Regions from separate parts of the Paenibacillus sp. FSL H3-0286 genome, predicted to be linked through region 2. Evidence: predicted binding sites of a transcription regulator. Region 2 holds the regulator's gene; the other holds the start of a gene.

Region 1 (7,328 bases), 800 kb from region 2:
TTTCATCTTCAGTGTAACCATAAGTGTCTGGATCGGAAGCTGCTTTCATTGCTGCGTTGATTTCTTCAACAGTAACGCTCTTATCAAGAACAGTTACAAGTTCAGTCAGGGAACCAGTTGCAACTGGAACACGTTGAGCTGCACCATCCAATTTACCTTTAAGTTCTGGAATAACCAGACCGATTGCTTTAGCAGCACCAGTAGTGTTAGGAATGATGTTCTCAGCTGCTGCACGAGCGCGTCTGAAGTCACCTTTAGCATGTGGAGCATCCAAAGTGTTTTGGTCGCCAGTGTAAGCATGAATTGTAGTCATCAAGCCTTCAACGATACCGAACTTGTCGTTCAGTACTTTTGCCATTGGAGCTAGGCAGTTAGTTGTGCAAGATGCGCCGGAAATAACAGTCTCAGTACCATCAAGAATGTCATCGTTAACGTTGTAAACGACAGTTTTCATGTCGCCAGTAGCTGGAGCGGAGATAACTACTTTCTTAGCTCCACCTTTCAAGTGTTTTTCAGCTGCTTCTTTAGTTGTGAAGAAACCTGTGCACTCAAGTACGATATCAACGCCTAGGTCGCCCCATGGCAATTCTTCAGGGTTGCGGTTAGCAAGAACCTTAACTTCTTTACCATTGACTTTGAAGAAGCCATCATGCACTTCAACATCACCTTGGAATTTACCTTGAGTTGTATCATATTTAAGCAAATGAGCAAGCATCTTAGCGTCAGTCAAGTCGTTGATTGCTACCACTTCGATACCTTCTACATTTTGAATACGGCGGAAAGCAAGGCGTCCAATACGTCCAAAACCGTTAATTCCAACTTTTACACTCATTGAATAGTTCCTCCTAGAATTCGTTTTATTTATTCAAAACAGACGGTGAGGTCTGTCATGACAACAATGTTAAGTATGATGCAAGAAGTATGTTATTGCCTGCAATCTAAAAACTACGAAGATAGCTGTAGTTGATTGTCAATTTCCTTGCCTATTTCTACTGCAGCAGCCTCGTCCGTGACGAGAATATTCTCCTGCCCGAAACGCAGCATGGCATGAATGGCTTTGGCCTTGGGTTTGCCTCCTGCAATACCGATGACTTTCTCTGTCCGGATAATATCTTCTAGACGTAGACCCATCGTAAGCATGGTATGGACAACCTGACCCTCTTCATTGAAATAATAGCCAAAAGATTCGGCCACTGCCCCTTCACCCTGGATTTCCGAGACTGTAGCCTCGTCCAGTTTGCGGCGGCGGGTCATTTCAATGGCATCCCCAATCCCATGTACAATAATACGCGAACTACGGATGGTTTGTACAATCTCTCCAATATTAGAGTCAAGTGCCAGCGATTGGTATGCATCCCCGCTAAGCAAATCAGGGACATGCAACAACCGGTAGTTGGCTCCAACCCGCTTTGCCATTGTTGAGGCAATCGTGTTGGCTTGAATCTCCATACTCTCTCCTAATCCTCCACGCGCCGGAACAAACCAAGCGTTCTTATAGGAAAGGGACAACGGCGGTGCCAGTTGATCAGCCATATCGGCAAGCGTCGATCCACCTGTGACGGCAACTGTATCATCTGCGCGAAGTATACTCAGCAGCGCTTTCGCACCCGCTCGGCCAAGCTCTCGTTTGGTGAACGGCGATGACTCACAATCACCCGGTACTACAATAACTTTATCCAGACCATACGTTGCTCGAATTTTCTCTTCCAGCTCATCCAGACCAAATAGGCTCTTAACAACCGGCTCTAGCAAATCAAGCAGTCTACGTCCAGCAGCGCTAATGCGCATGCCAACACTCTCGATCTCAATAAGCCCTTGCGATTTCAGAAGATCCGTCTCGGCACGCAGTACCCGCTCAGTCATATCTAGCGAAGCGGCTAGCGTTCTGCGCCCAATAATATCGGACAGCATGATCTGATGAAGAATCGTGTACCGTCTCTTAAGGGTTTCCATGAGATCAGGCAGAAGCTGCTTTTGGATATCTAATAAATTACGCATACTTTCACTCCTGCAACTTCGTCTTCCTCTATTCCCTTGTTCATGGTCTCAAAACGTCCCGGGTAAACTTTTTAAGTCCCACCCATATTCTAACCAAATATTGCTCGAAGCGCAAGTCTTCCGAGAGTAGAATTCTCAAGCGCTTGTCTTCTTATACATTAATAAGGTCAGAAAAAGATATAGCGCCCGATGCCTGTCCCTAGAGCGCTTGTCCAGTATTAATATTACATTGCAATTGTGTAAAAATTGTATTATAATCATTTTTGTTGCGCCCGTGGTCCAATGGATATGACGTAGGCCTCCGAAGCCTGAGATCCAAGTTCGATTCTTGGCGGGCGCGCCATTAATTTCATTTTTGCACATAATTTAGTAGTGCCTATACTACTACTTAACCAAAGAGCCGCTTGTCGGCTCTTTTTTTTGAATATAAGTTTGACTTTCTTTGACTTTTTGTTTGAATTTGTTTATCATGTGGGTAATACGGCAAGAGTAAAAATGAATACATTTGAAGAACCAATATCAAGGAGGTTTTCCACGTGAGTTATATTCCTATGGTAGTAGAACAGAGCAACCGCGGCGAGCGCGCTTATGACATCTATTCCCGCCTGCTGAAGGACCGCATCATTTTCCTTGGAACGGAGGTTAATGACGTGGTAGCCAATTCTATCATCGCACAAATGCTGTTCTTGGCTGCCGAAGATCCTGACAAGGACATTCACCTTTACGTGAATAGCCCAGGCGGTTCCATTACTGCAGGTATGGCTATTTTTGATACAATGCAGTACATTAAACCAGATGTTTCCACCATCTGTGTGGGTATGGCAGCTTCCATGGGAGCTTTCCTGCTAAACGCTGGCGCCAAAGGCAAACGCTTCGCACTGCCTAACAGCGAGATCATGATCCACCAGCCTCTGGGTGGTGCTCAAGGTCAAGCAACGGACATTGAAATCCGTGCCCGCCGCATCCTCAAATTGCGCGATAAGCTGAACCGTATTCTAGCAGAACGTACGGGTCAACCTCTAGAACGTATTGAGAAGGATACAGATCGCGACTACTTCATGACTGCTGCAGACGCGGCTGAATACGGTATCGTAGATAAAGTAATCGAGAAGACATTGCCTAGCGGTGTGTAAGCTATAAAGTAAAAATATAAAGAGGCTGTGCTCTATCCGTTATGGTTAGAGCACAGCCTCTTTATATTTTATAGAAGACCTAAATCCAATCACGCCAGCCCGCCATAACCTAGCGCATCCAGCTTCTCGGCAATCACGCGATAACCCCGGCCATTCGGATGCAGATGATCAATGGATAACAGCCCTCTCTCATTTCCTGCGAACTCACTATAAATCGAAGCAAATCCACATACTCGGCTGCTGTACTGTGCTGCGTATTGATTAAACTGTCTGACCCACTCTGTCGCACCAACCACCTGAGGATAGGGATTATATAATCCCACAATTCTAATGATAAAAGGTCTACAAGTCCTCGCCTTCAATTGTATAAGGATATTCATAATTGCAGAGAAATTTTGTTTGCATTCCTGAAGCGATCTCCGCAGTTCTGCGGATAAGTTTCCTTGCTGTCTTGCTGCTGATTTGGCCGCGTGAATCAAATCATTACCACCGATAGACACAGTGATGATATCGGCTACTCGAACGGCCTCACGCATCATGGAATTTCCGCGCAGCCGCTGCTCCAGCTCTGAAGTAGTCATTCCGTTCACGCCTAAATTCGTAGAGGCTACAGTAGTCCGCAGTCTCCCTTCTGCCATTCTACGGTACACCGGTACAAAACCGTTACCTGGCAGAGCACCAAATCCAGTCGTCAAGGAATCGCCAATTGCAGTATATTGGTAGCCCATAGCTCTCCCCCGTTCATAAACTAGTTACTCCCTTTAGCATATGAACAAGAGACAACTCTGGTAAGGGGGAGATGTCTTGTGCCGACATTAGCGGAGACGAAACATTGCCATTTATTTCATGCCAGCAAACGGGCTACTGCCATCCGGCAAAAGCTCTTTGAAACTAAAAGTATACTCAGGGAAGCCTGCAGCATACGCTGTGTACTCATATAATTGGAAGAACAGAACAACCTTGTCGTCCTTCAGATAGAAATATTTCTCCGTATTCAATCCGTTGAATCCTCCCAAATAACTATCCTCTGCCTTCAGCAGCTTGCTCAGCTTTGCATTCAGCTGTTTTTTGTAGTTTGGATTAGCTCCAAACAGGTCGCCCAACAGTAGACGTTTACCATCCTTAAGCGAGAAGGTGAAGGCTTCACGGTTAGTCATTCCATGGGCCCCGCCCGTATCACTATACTGATGCATCACTATGCTGATCACACCATTCTGATTGTAGGTCACTACATAACCTGAATCATAGGTGTATTTGGGCTCTGCTCCATCTCGATCGGAGATATCCTGTTCTGCACCCGCCGCGAATTTCATAACACTTTCCTTCAAAGTATTATTAATAGCTTGTTGCGCACTGGAGTTGCCCAATCCACTGATCTTCGGATAATCAAGCTGAATAAAAGCTTCTGCCCGATCTTTAGCATAAGTTTCCGTGGTTACCGTCAGCGCGTTCTGCGGTCTGTTCACCACATTCAGCCTACTGGCGGCCCGACTCCAATCTACCTTATAACCCATATAATCATTTAACAATCCTGATGGAACATAGAGGCGATTATTAATTAACTTCCCTTCATACTCTCGAATGAAATAGTTGTTCACCCACACAGAAGTACCGTAGCTGGATAACATCAACTTGGCCTTGGCCGATCCTTTTCCAATCATGTACGCATTTTCCTTCTTATCATACACAAGCGGTAATCCCAACACATCTCGCATAAAAGTTATGAGAATCCAGGCCTGTCCTTCCTTCAAAATACCTTCCTGCAACGAATTTATCCCGTTTGCCTTTAAAACGATACGCGAATCAATAGCTTTATTCTCCGTTTTACTAGCTGCTGCATAACCCGTTTCGCTGGGCAGCAGACCTCCACCAAACAATAAACCTGCTGACATCAGACCTATGCCCCATTTGCGTGCTGATTCTTTTGAAATAATATTCATCATCTTATTTTTCCTCTCCTTTCCAATTTATTAAACAGAATCGTAGAGAACTTACACAAAAAAAGAGGCGCCCCCCCACTATTACTAGTGGAAGACACCTCTCCTCTCTGCATTCACCTTGTTCTGATACTATTTCAATTCATACATTACGCTCAGCTGAGTTGTAACTTTAACTACTCCGGGTTGCACAGATGTGCTTGCACCAGCATCTGCTGCAGCCATATTCATTTTTAGATTCTGTTCAAAATAAACCGGAGTGATATCGCCATCATTTTGGCTGACCGTGATCACTTGACCCAAGCTGCGTTTAGCTGCCTTAGCAATAGCCCCTGCTTTAACATCTGCATTCGCCATCGCTTTTTCAATCACCTGAGCTTCAAATGCAGAAGTATCTTCCACAGAAAAACGTGCATTTCCGATATTATTCGCCCCTGCCGCAGATGCAGCGTCCAGCAATTCACCAACCTTGGTCAGATCTCTATAAGACACTAACAGCGTATGATTGGCGTTGTACCCCTTCACTTGCTGTCCTTCTTTTTCGCTGTAACTATAATTGGGTTGCACATAAAACTGCGTGCTTTGAATATCTTTATCTGCAATTTTCCAAGTATTCTTCAGTAAAGTCATAATCTTCTGAATTTTAGCGGCATTGGTCTTCTGCGCTTCTTGCGCAGTTGTGGCTGTAGTATCCACACCGATGGACAAGTATACGATATCCGGCTTGAGGGACAATTCGCCTTTACCTACTACACTAACGACATTTTTCTGCACTTCATCTGCGTAAGCCTTTGCAGGACCTTGGAAAACACCACTCATGCTGATCCCTCCAATTAACAAACTCCCTACGATCATCACTGAACCAATTTTCTTCAATAAACCTTTCATATTTGCCAGCCCCTTTCATTTCTTGTGATTTGTTATTATCCTCTAGACGAGTCATTTTGGTAAATGTTGCACGTTCTCCATCTATTTTTTGGTATTAAAAAAAGCCCCGAAGGGCTTTTGGTCATGCGATAAATAAAGTCTTCCTAGCAGAAACGATGTTGTCTTCCTATTATTGGTTCTCAAGCTCTTCTTTGCTGACCAGACTTGTCAAAGCGTTTACAGCTTGATCGGCATCCGCACCGTCCGCGCTAATGTAAATCTCCGTGCCGGAACTGATAGCGAGGCTCATAATCCCCATAATACTTTTAGCATTTACTTTTTTATCATCTTTTTCCACGAAAATCTCCGACGAAAACTTGTTAGCTTCTTGCACAAACAATGCTGCCGGTCGGGCATGAAGCCCTGTCTTCAACCGAACAACTACCGGGTGCTTTGTCATGAAACGCTTACCCCCTAATTGAGTTCTCCCCAAAAGTTTCACATTAATTTTATATTATTATATCATTATAACGTAAACCACACTAGAAAAAAAGTAATTAGCCGCCTCGAACCTTGTCCGCCAGCTCATCAATCTTACGAAGCCGATGATTTACTCCCGACTTACTGACTGTACCTTTGAGCATTTCACCAACCTCCTTGAGGTTGATATCTGGATGCGCCATTCGAATTTCTGCTACTTCACGCAGTTTATCCGGCAAATTCTCCAGTCCCATTTCTCGCTGCAACAGCTTGATATTTTCAATCTGCCGCACCGCAGCACTTATTGTTTTGTTGAGATTTGCGGTCTCGCAGTTCACGATCCGATTCACGGAATTACGCATATCGCGCATAATTCTTACATCCTCAAATTTGAACAGCGCCTGATGCGCTCCAATCAAACTTAAGAATTCAATAATCTTCTCGCCTTCTTTAATGTAAAGAATGAACCCTTTTTTACGTTCGATGCAGCGTGCGTTTAGGTGGAATTCCCCAGCCAGATCCACTAATGCTTTACAATGTTCCTCATACATCGAGGAAATCTCCAAATGGTAGGAGGAGCCTTCCGGATTATTAACCGATCCGCCAGCCAGAAAGGCACCGCGCAAATAAGCACGCTTGCAGCAGTTATTCCCAACAATCTCATCATCAATACCATCGGTAAAAATAAATCCTTCCGACACAATTCTAAGATCCTTTAGGATCTCTTGTACACGGTTTGGGATTCTGACGATATAGACGTTATTTTTCTTCAAACGCATTTTTTTACGCACGAGTAGCTCAATATGGACCTGGTAATATTTCTTAAGTAAAGAATATACCCGCCTTGCAATCGCGGCGTTCTCCGTCGAAATGTCGAGAATAACCTTTTTGCTTGAAAGCTGCACAGATCCAT
Region 2 (7,328 bases):
TGTAAGGGCGTGCGAGGTCTGTAATAAGAGCGTAGATTTACCGATTCCTGGGTCTCCCCCTACTAGTACCAGCGATCCTGGTACGATCCCCCCACCGAGAACACGGTTAAGCTCACCTATACCTGTCAGTATGCGCGGTTCCTTGTCACTTTCTATACTTATGATCGACTGTGCCTTTTCTTTACTATGAAAAATAGGGGCATTCATTCCCTGTGTTTTGACTACGCTTTCCGTTTCCTCCACCATGGAGTTCCAAGCCTGGCACCCTGGGCATTTCCCGAACCATTTTGGCGATTCGTATCCACAGTCGGTGCAAAAAAATTTTGTTTTTGCTTTAGCCATTTGTTCTCCTTACGGTCCGAACTGTTTACAATTCGGATCATTTTCTTCTAATGAAAGTTTACCATTTCTACCCCTTTAACGAAAGGTCATTCGGTATTTGCATTAAATGTATATTTTAAATTGATCTATTTCCAATAAAAAAAGCTTCCGCTCCTCTATAAATAAGGAGCGAAAGCCTTGTTTATTTTATTCGGATTCTACTTCTTTTTCAAGCGCTGGCGCTACTGGAGCGTCCACTTTAGTCACCACAAGTTCTCCGCCGACCTCATCAATATTGAGGGAATCACCCTTTTGGATATTTCCTCTCAACAATTCCTCAGAAAGACGGTCCTCAATATGCTTCTGAATTGCCCGGCGCAATGGACGTGCACCAAAGGCTGGGTCATAACCTTCTTTAGCCAAGAAGGCCTTCGCTGCATCCGTGAGTACGAAATCAACATCATATTCACGCAGGCGCTTGCGCAGCTCATCAGACATCAACGTAACGATCTCAGCGATATGTTTCTCATCGAGTGAGTGGAAGACGATGATTTCGTCGATCCGGTTCAAGAACTCTGGACGGAAGCTCTTCTTGAGCTCTTCCATAACCTTGCCCTTCATATTGCCGTATTCTGCTCCTGCATCTTGCACAGCCGTGAATCCAAGCGTTGAATTCTTCTTGATTGCCTGTGCGCCTACGTTAGAGGTCAGAATGATAAGTGTATTGCGGAAGTCAACTACCCGGCCTTTGGAGTCGGTAAGGCGACCATCTTCAAGCACTTGCAGTAAAATGTTGAATACTTCCGGATGTGCTTTTTCAATTTCATCAAGCAGTACTACAGAGTATGGTTTACGACGTACCTTCTCTGTTAATTGGCCGCCTTCTTCATAGCCGACATATCCAGGAGGGGCACCAACTAAACGGGACGTGGAGTGCTTCTCCATGTATTCCGACATATCAATACGGATGACCGCATTCTCATCGCCGAACATGGCTTCAGCAAGCGCACGTGCCAACTCAGTTTTACCTACACCCGTAGGACCGAGGAAGATAAAGGAGCCCATTGGACGTTTCGGATCTTTAAGACCCGCACGCGCCCGGCGCAATGCCCGGCTGACAGCCTTAACAGCTTCGTCCTGACCAATCACTCGTTCATGCAGCAGAGCTTCCATGTTAAGCAGACGGTCGGTCTCTTCTTCCTTCAGCTTGCTTACAGGGATTCCCGTCCAGCTTGCAACAACCTGTGCGATATCTTCAGGTGTAACTTCAGAATCGGTGCGTCCTTGTTTTTCTTTCCACTGGTTCTTAGTCGTATCAAGCTCTTCACGGATTTTTTGCTCCGTATCACGCAGGGCAGCCGCTTTCTCAAACTCTTGGCTCTGAACAGCAGAATCCTTCTCCTTGCGGATATCATCCAAGCGCATTTCTAGTTCCTTCAGATTTGGCGGGATAGTGTAAGAGTGAAGCCTTACTTTAGACCCTGCTTCATCGATAAGGTCAATGGCTTTATCCGGCAGGAAACGATCCGGAATGTAACGATCAGACAGCTTTACAGCTTCCACGATAGCTTCATCCGTAATTTTCACACGGTGATGTGCTTCATAACGATCGCGAAGTCCAAATAAAATTTGTACCGCTTCTTCTGGAGATGGCTGATCCACCGTAATCGGTTGGAAACGGCGCTCCAAAGCTGCATCTTTTTCAATATATTTACGATATTCATCCAGCGTAGTCGCACCGATGCACTGAAGTTCTCCGCGGGCTAAAGCCGGCTTAAGAATGTTGGAAGCATCAATAGCACCTTCTGCGCCACCAGCACCAATCAGCGTATGAAGCTCATCGATAAAGAGTACGATATTCCCCGCTTGGCGAATCTCATCCATGATTTTCTTGAGGCGGTCTTCAAACTCACCGCGATATTTAGTACCAGCCACTACAGAGCCCATATCGAGCGTCATTACGCGTTTGTCGCGCAGTGTTTCTGGAATTTCATTATTAATGATTTTTTGGGCCAAGCCTTCAGCAATAGCTGTTTTACCAACCCCAGGTTCACCTATCAACACCGGGTTGTTCTTCGTCCGGCGGCTCAGTACCTGAATAACACGTTCAATTTCCTTGCTGCGACCGATAACTGGATCCAGGTTGCCATCCTTGGCATAAGCCGTCAAATCGCGTGCTAGGCCGTCTAGAGTAGGTGTGCTGACATTAGCAGGTGTTCCGCTATGACTGGATGCAGCCTCGCTGCTTCCCAGAAGCTGAAGCACTTGCTGACGAGCTTTGTTCAAGCTGATGCCTAGGTTATTAAGCACACGAGCCGCGACACCTTCTCCTTCACGAATAAGTCCTAGCAGAATATGCTCAGTGCCGACATACGTATGTCCCAGCTTGCGGGCTTCGTCCATCGACAACTCGATTACTTTTTTGGCGCGAGGAGTATAAGCAATGTTCGTAGGTTGTTCTTGGCCTCTGCCAATCAGTGTCTCCACTTCGTCCTGGATTTTCTCAAGACCCAGACCCAAAGCGATTAATGCTTTAGCAGCAATGCCGTCTCCTTCACGAATAAGTCCTAGCAAAATATGTTCTGTGCCAATATTGTTGTGTCCTAAACGAACAGCTTCTTCCTGCGCTAGCGCTAGCACTTTTTGTGCGCGTTCCGTAAATCTTCCAAACATCATATCTCCTGCACCTCCATGAATAATAAATATCTATATTAATGTTGTGTTCCCAGTGTTTCTCGGAGCAGTTTCGCCCGATACATATCCCGTTCAGTGGCGTTCATCTCGTCACCGAACATTTTTTGCAGAAATCCTGGCTGTGTCTTAACGTTAAGCTCATTAAGCACGGAAATCGAAGGGCCTTCCAGTATACCAAGGTCAACCCCAAGTCTCACATCAGACAGCCGTTGTGCGGATTCTTTAAGCTCCATTAGAGCAGCGTAACACAAAATCCCATAAGATCTTTTCACTCGGTCTGTAATTCTTAAAGCGGAATCTACAAGCAGCCTTTCACGGGCATTTCGTTCATGCTCTATAATCTGGGTGACTACACTGTGAAGGTTCTCGATGATTTCACTTTCTGTTTGACCGAGAGTAATCTGATTGGAAATTTGAAAGATGTTCCCTACTGCTTCGCTGCCCTCACCATAAATTCCTCTTACAGTCAATCCCACTTGGTTCACTGCTGACAATATGCGATTGATCTGTTGGGTCATTACTAGTGCTGGCAAATGCAGCATTACTGAGGCACGCAGCCCTGTACCCACATTGGTGGGACAACTGGTCAAGTATCCTCTTTTATCATCAAAAGCGTAATTCACAGCCGATTCGAAGATATCATCGATGGCTGTCGCACGTTCCCATGCTTCTCTTACCTGAAGACCCGGGAACAGACATTGGATCCGCAGATGGTCTTCTTCGTTAATCATGATGCTGACCGACTCATCTTCATTTAATATCACAGCTGCGCCACGTGAATCATTAGCCAGATTAGGACTGATGAGATGTTTCTCGACCAATACCTTTTTATCCAGTTCATTCACTTCAGCAAGCTTTATCAGTTGAAAAGATCCGAATACGGCAGCAGTTTCCCCATGAAACACAGGGGCCAGCAGCTCTAATACTTCTTCCGATTGCTCTAAGGAAGCAAGCATAGGGAATGGAAGATGCTCTAAATTACGTGCAATACGCATACGGCTGCTAATTACAATCTCGGAGTGACTGCCTCCCGAGCGCATCCAATCACTAAGCGCTTGTTCAGTAAATCGGAGACTTGACATGTCATATCCCCCCTATATATCAAAGACTTTACTCTTGTGCCATTTCTTTTTCAAGTTGGCGAATTTGATCCCGCAGCTCTGCCGCAGTTTCGAATTCCTCCTGTGCGATACTTTGCTGTAATTCCAGCTTCAATTCATCAATTTGCCGCTTGAACACAATTTGTGCTCCAGCACGTTTAGGAATCTTGCCTACATGCGAAGTGCTGCCATGCACCCGTTTAAAGAGCGGGTCCAGTGCACTGTTAAAATATTTATAACAGGAGCTGCAGCCAAAACGACCCAATTTGCTAAACTGCGAGTACGTCATTCCACAATTCTCACATTGCAGACTCTGCGTAGTCTTCGTAGCAGCCGTCTTTTCCTTACCGGCCCCTTCAAGATCAAGCAGACCAGACAGCAAGCTGTGAATGGAGAATCCTCCAGCAGTTCCCGGGATCAGTTCACCCTTCTCCCGCGCACAGCTCTCGCAGATATGAAATTCTGTCTTCTCTCCATTCACGATCTTGGTGAAATGGAGTGTTGCTGGCTTGACGCCACATTCCTGACATTGCATAAGCGAAAGCCCCTCCCTTATGATTGACAATTATTTGCCTAACAAAGAGATTAACATCGCCTTCATAATCTTGGCCCGAATCTCATCCCGATATGGAATCTTAACCGTTAGGCAATCCCGAGAAACAGCAGCGCGCATAAGACACGCCTCACGCTTGCTTAGAAAACCAGCTTCCTCCAGTTGATAAATCAACCCTTCGGCAGCGTTCTGATCTATCCCGCCACCTATAGTATGGTTTAAATGGGCATGCAGTGCCACGTTTGGCGGCAATTCAAAACGTTGAATACGAATATATCCCCCGCCACCACGCTTACTTTCCACCACATAGCCTTTTTCCAGTGTAAAGCGTGTACTAATAACATAATTGATCTGTGACGGTACGCATGAGAACTGGTCCGCCAGGTCATTTCGCTGGATTTCCACCGTACCTTCGGGACTTTCATGCAAAATATTCTTCAGATATTGTTCAATAATATCAGAGATATTGCGCATCACTCATCCTCCAGTGCTCTTTAAAGCTTCATAATATCGCTTGCGCCCGCATCCTTAATGACATTCATTAGTGAACTTCATTCATATAAGTCTGAAGAAAACTTCACAAATTCAGAGGATCGCACTGTATGTCATCAGGTGCGTTGACTTTGACTTTCTTTGACTTTTTAATATTATAACATATTCTGTGCTAATTCCAAGAGGATTCTCTTATTTTTCACTTTTTTCAGCGAATGTATTCGGAAATAAAGAACTCTCCCAGCATCTTTCGAAGGGGAGAGCCTAATTATTTTCTAAAAATGATCAAAAAGTGCAGTTTCAGCTTGCGGTATGATTTCTTCGAGCCATTCCAGAGCCCTCGGATTACCAGTCACACGTCCATAACGAGCCAGCTCTGCCGGGCGTTTATATCCAAACATTAGAATCGTCAGCGTACCAATATCACAGCTTAAGTCAGCTGCATCCCGTTCACCCTCTATACGCAAGAAAGCTGCTGCTCCCTTTTCGGAGACAGTCCATTCCCACAACCCGTCATTCCATGGGGCATATTTATCTTCAATATAGATAACCTGTTTCTTCTGACTGTTGTGACGCTTAAAAGAATAACTCTCCACGAATGCTTTAGCATTAACAATACGCGCCATAAAATAAGGATAATTCTCCTGCTCTATACGCGGATCAGGCAGCAAAAAAGGTAACATATCATCGGATGGCACCAGTTTTAGCGATGCACCGGTCAACATCGAATCGTGATTCGCAAGAAATGTCCACAGCCCCTGCCGGGCCTGTTCGTTCAAAAACACAAATTCATCAATGACCAGTTCTCTATTTTCTATCTTATATAGTACGTATCCTTCAGGTTCCCCAAGCTGTGAATAAAATACCGCAGTCTGACCTTCATCATCCAGAACAGAGCTCTCCCACCAGTCCAAATCACGCTTAAGTGTTCCGTTATATCTAACTGCAAAACGATTGTATAAGTTGTCCAATACTTCGATATCTATAACACCACGTCTTACCTTGCCCTCAACTTCAACCTTCTTGGGAAACTTGGCAACAGGAATGGAGTATTTCTTATATTCACAATAAACTTCCCAACCAAATTTGCGATAAAAGGGGATCAAGAACGGATGCAGAAAAGATAATGTCTGCCCCGCCTCATTCATCGTTTGCAGCGTATGCGCCAGGAGCTTTGCCACATGCCCCTGTCTGCGATTCTCTGGCCATGTCGCTACCCCTGCGAGCCCTCCCATAGGTACTAATCTACCTTGTATGTACACTTCGAACGGAAGAAGAGTAAGTTTAGCTTCCAAAGTACCTTCTTCAAAAGCACCCCATACGCGTTCTGCTTTAAATCTTTCCTTAGCATTCGCCCTTTTCTCACTAGGCAGCTTGTATTGAAAAGCATATTCAGATAAATCCATGCTTAGATCAAACTCTTCTGAGTGCAACTGTCTGATATCCACAAAACTCACCTCATCATTTATGAATTTACTTTTATGGTTAGTATAACAAGAGAGTGTATTGTGTGCGAATTATAAGGATATTTTTCGAACTTTTTTCAGTTATCCACAGCCTTAGGCAGTTTTAAAAATAGTCTTGTAATCTTGTTCTATTCAAGTTAAAATAATTATCCACTTATCAATCCCTCTATCCACATAAATATGACTATATCCACAGCAACCCGTGTATTACTTAGGTTTTCTGTTGACAGATCTACATAAATATGTACTTAATCCACACCATTTGGTGATTTTTTGCCTTTTAATCATCTATCCACATGTGCGTAAGTTTTCTGCAAATTCCAATGAATTATCCACAAGTTTTCCACAATCTATAATAGACGCAAAAAAGCCACTGTCGAGTTATCAACAGTGGTCTATTTGTGCTTGGCAACGTCCTACTCTCCCAGGACCCTTCGGTCCAAGTACCATCGGCGCTGGAGGGCTTAACGGTCGTGTTCGGGATGGGTACGCGTGGAACCCCTCCGCTATCGCCACCAAACATGCGTCTGTGAAACAGACGCTGCCGCGTGAAATTCAGTTCATCACCAGAAGTGACAATGAATTTCTAAGCGTATTTCAGGCTTGATGCCTGAAAACTGAATCCGAAACGAATCTGCATTCTACGTATAGGATAAGCCCTCGACCGATTAGTATTGGTCAGCTCCATGCATTGCTGCACTT

What was found. The regulator CtsR, encoded in region 2, represses protease genes until heat stress. The targets are predictions, from matches to a motif close to ATGGTCAATAAAGGTCAAACA.
Region 1: a site for CtsR is predicted at 2,428-2,448, ahead of clpP (ATP-dependent Clp endopeptidase proteolytic subunit ClpP). Genes of this name have one in related genera too.

What each region holds. Positions count from the first base shown of each region.
Region 1 covers NZ_CP150285.1:180,587-187,914, reverse strand. The annotation lists gene gap (type I glyceraldehyde-3-phosphate dehydrogenase) at 1-832, opposite strand, end outside; gene MHB37_RS00915 (sugar-binding transcriptional regulator) at 946-1,998, opposite strand; tRNA gene MHB37_RS00910 (tRNA-Arg) at 2,267-2,341, shown strand; gene clpP (ATP-dependent Clp endopeptidase proteolytic subunit ClpP) at 2,535-3,131, shown strand; gene MHB37_RS00900 (GDSL-type esterase/lipase family protein) at 3,221-3,859, opposite strand; gene MHB37_RS00895 (DUF3298 and DUF4163 domain-containing protein) at 3,971-5,074, opposite strand; gene MHB37_RS00890 (SIMPL domain-containing protein) at 5,201-5,956, opposite strand; gene MHB37_RS00885 (HPr family phosphocarrier protein) at 6,126-6,395, opposite strand; gene whiA (DNA-binding protein WhiA) at 6,493-7,328, opposite strand, start outside.
Region 2 covers NZ_CP150285.1:6,448,270-6,455,597, forward strand. The annotation lists gene radA (DNA repair protein RadA) at 1-342, opposite strand, end outside; gene clpC (ATP-dependent protease ATP-binding subunit ClpC) at 529-2,997, opposite strand; gene MHB37_RS28910 (protein arginine kinase) at 3,033-4,097, opposite strand; gene MHB37_RS28915 (UvrB/UvrC motif-containing protein) at 4,126-4,650, opposite strand; gene MHB37_RS28920 (CtsR family transcriptional regulator) at 4,681-5,142, opposite strand; gene eis (enhanced intracellular survival protein Eis) at 5,436-6,608, opposite strand; rRNA gene rrf (5S ribosomal RNA) at 7,030-7,146, opposite strand; rRNA gene MHB37_RS28935 (23S ribosomal RNA) at 7,275-7,328, opposite strand, start outside.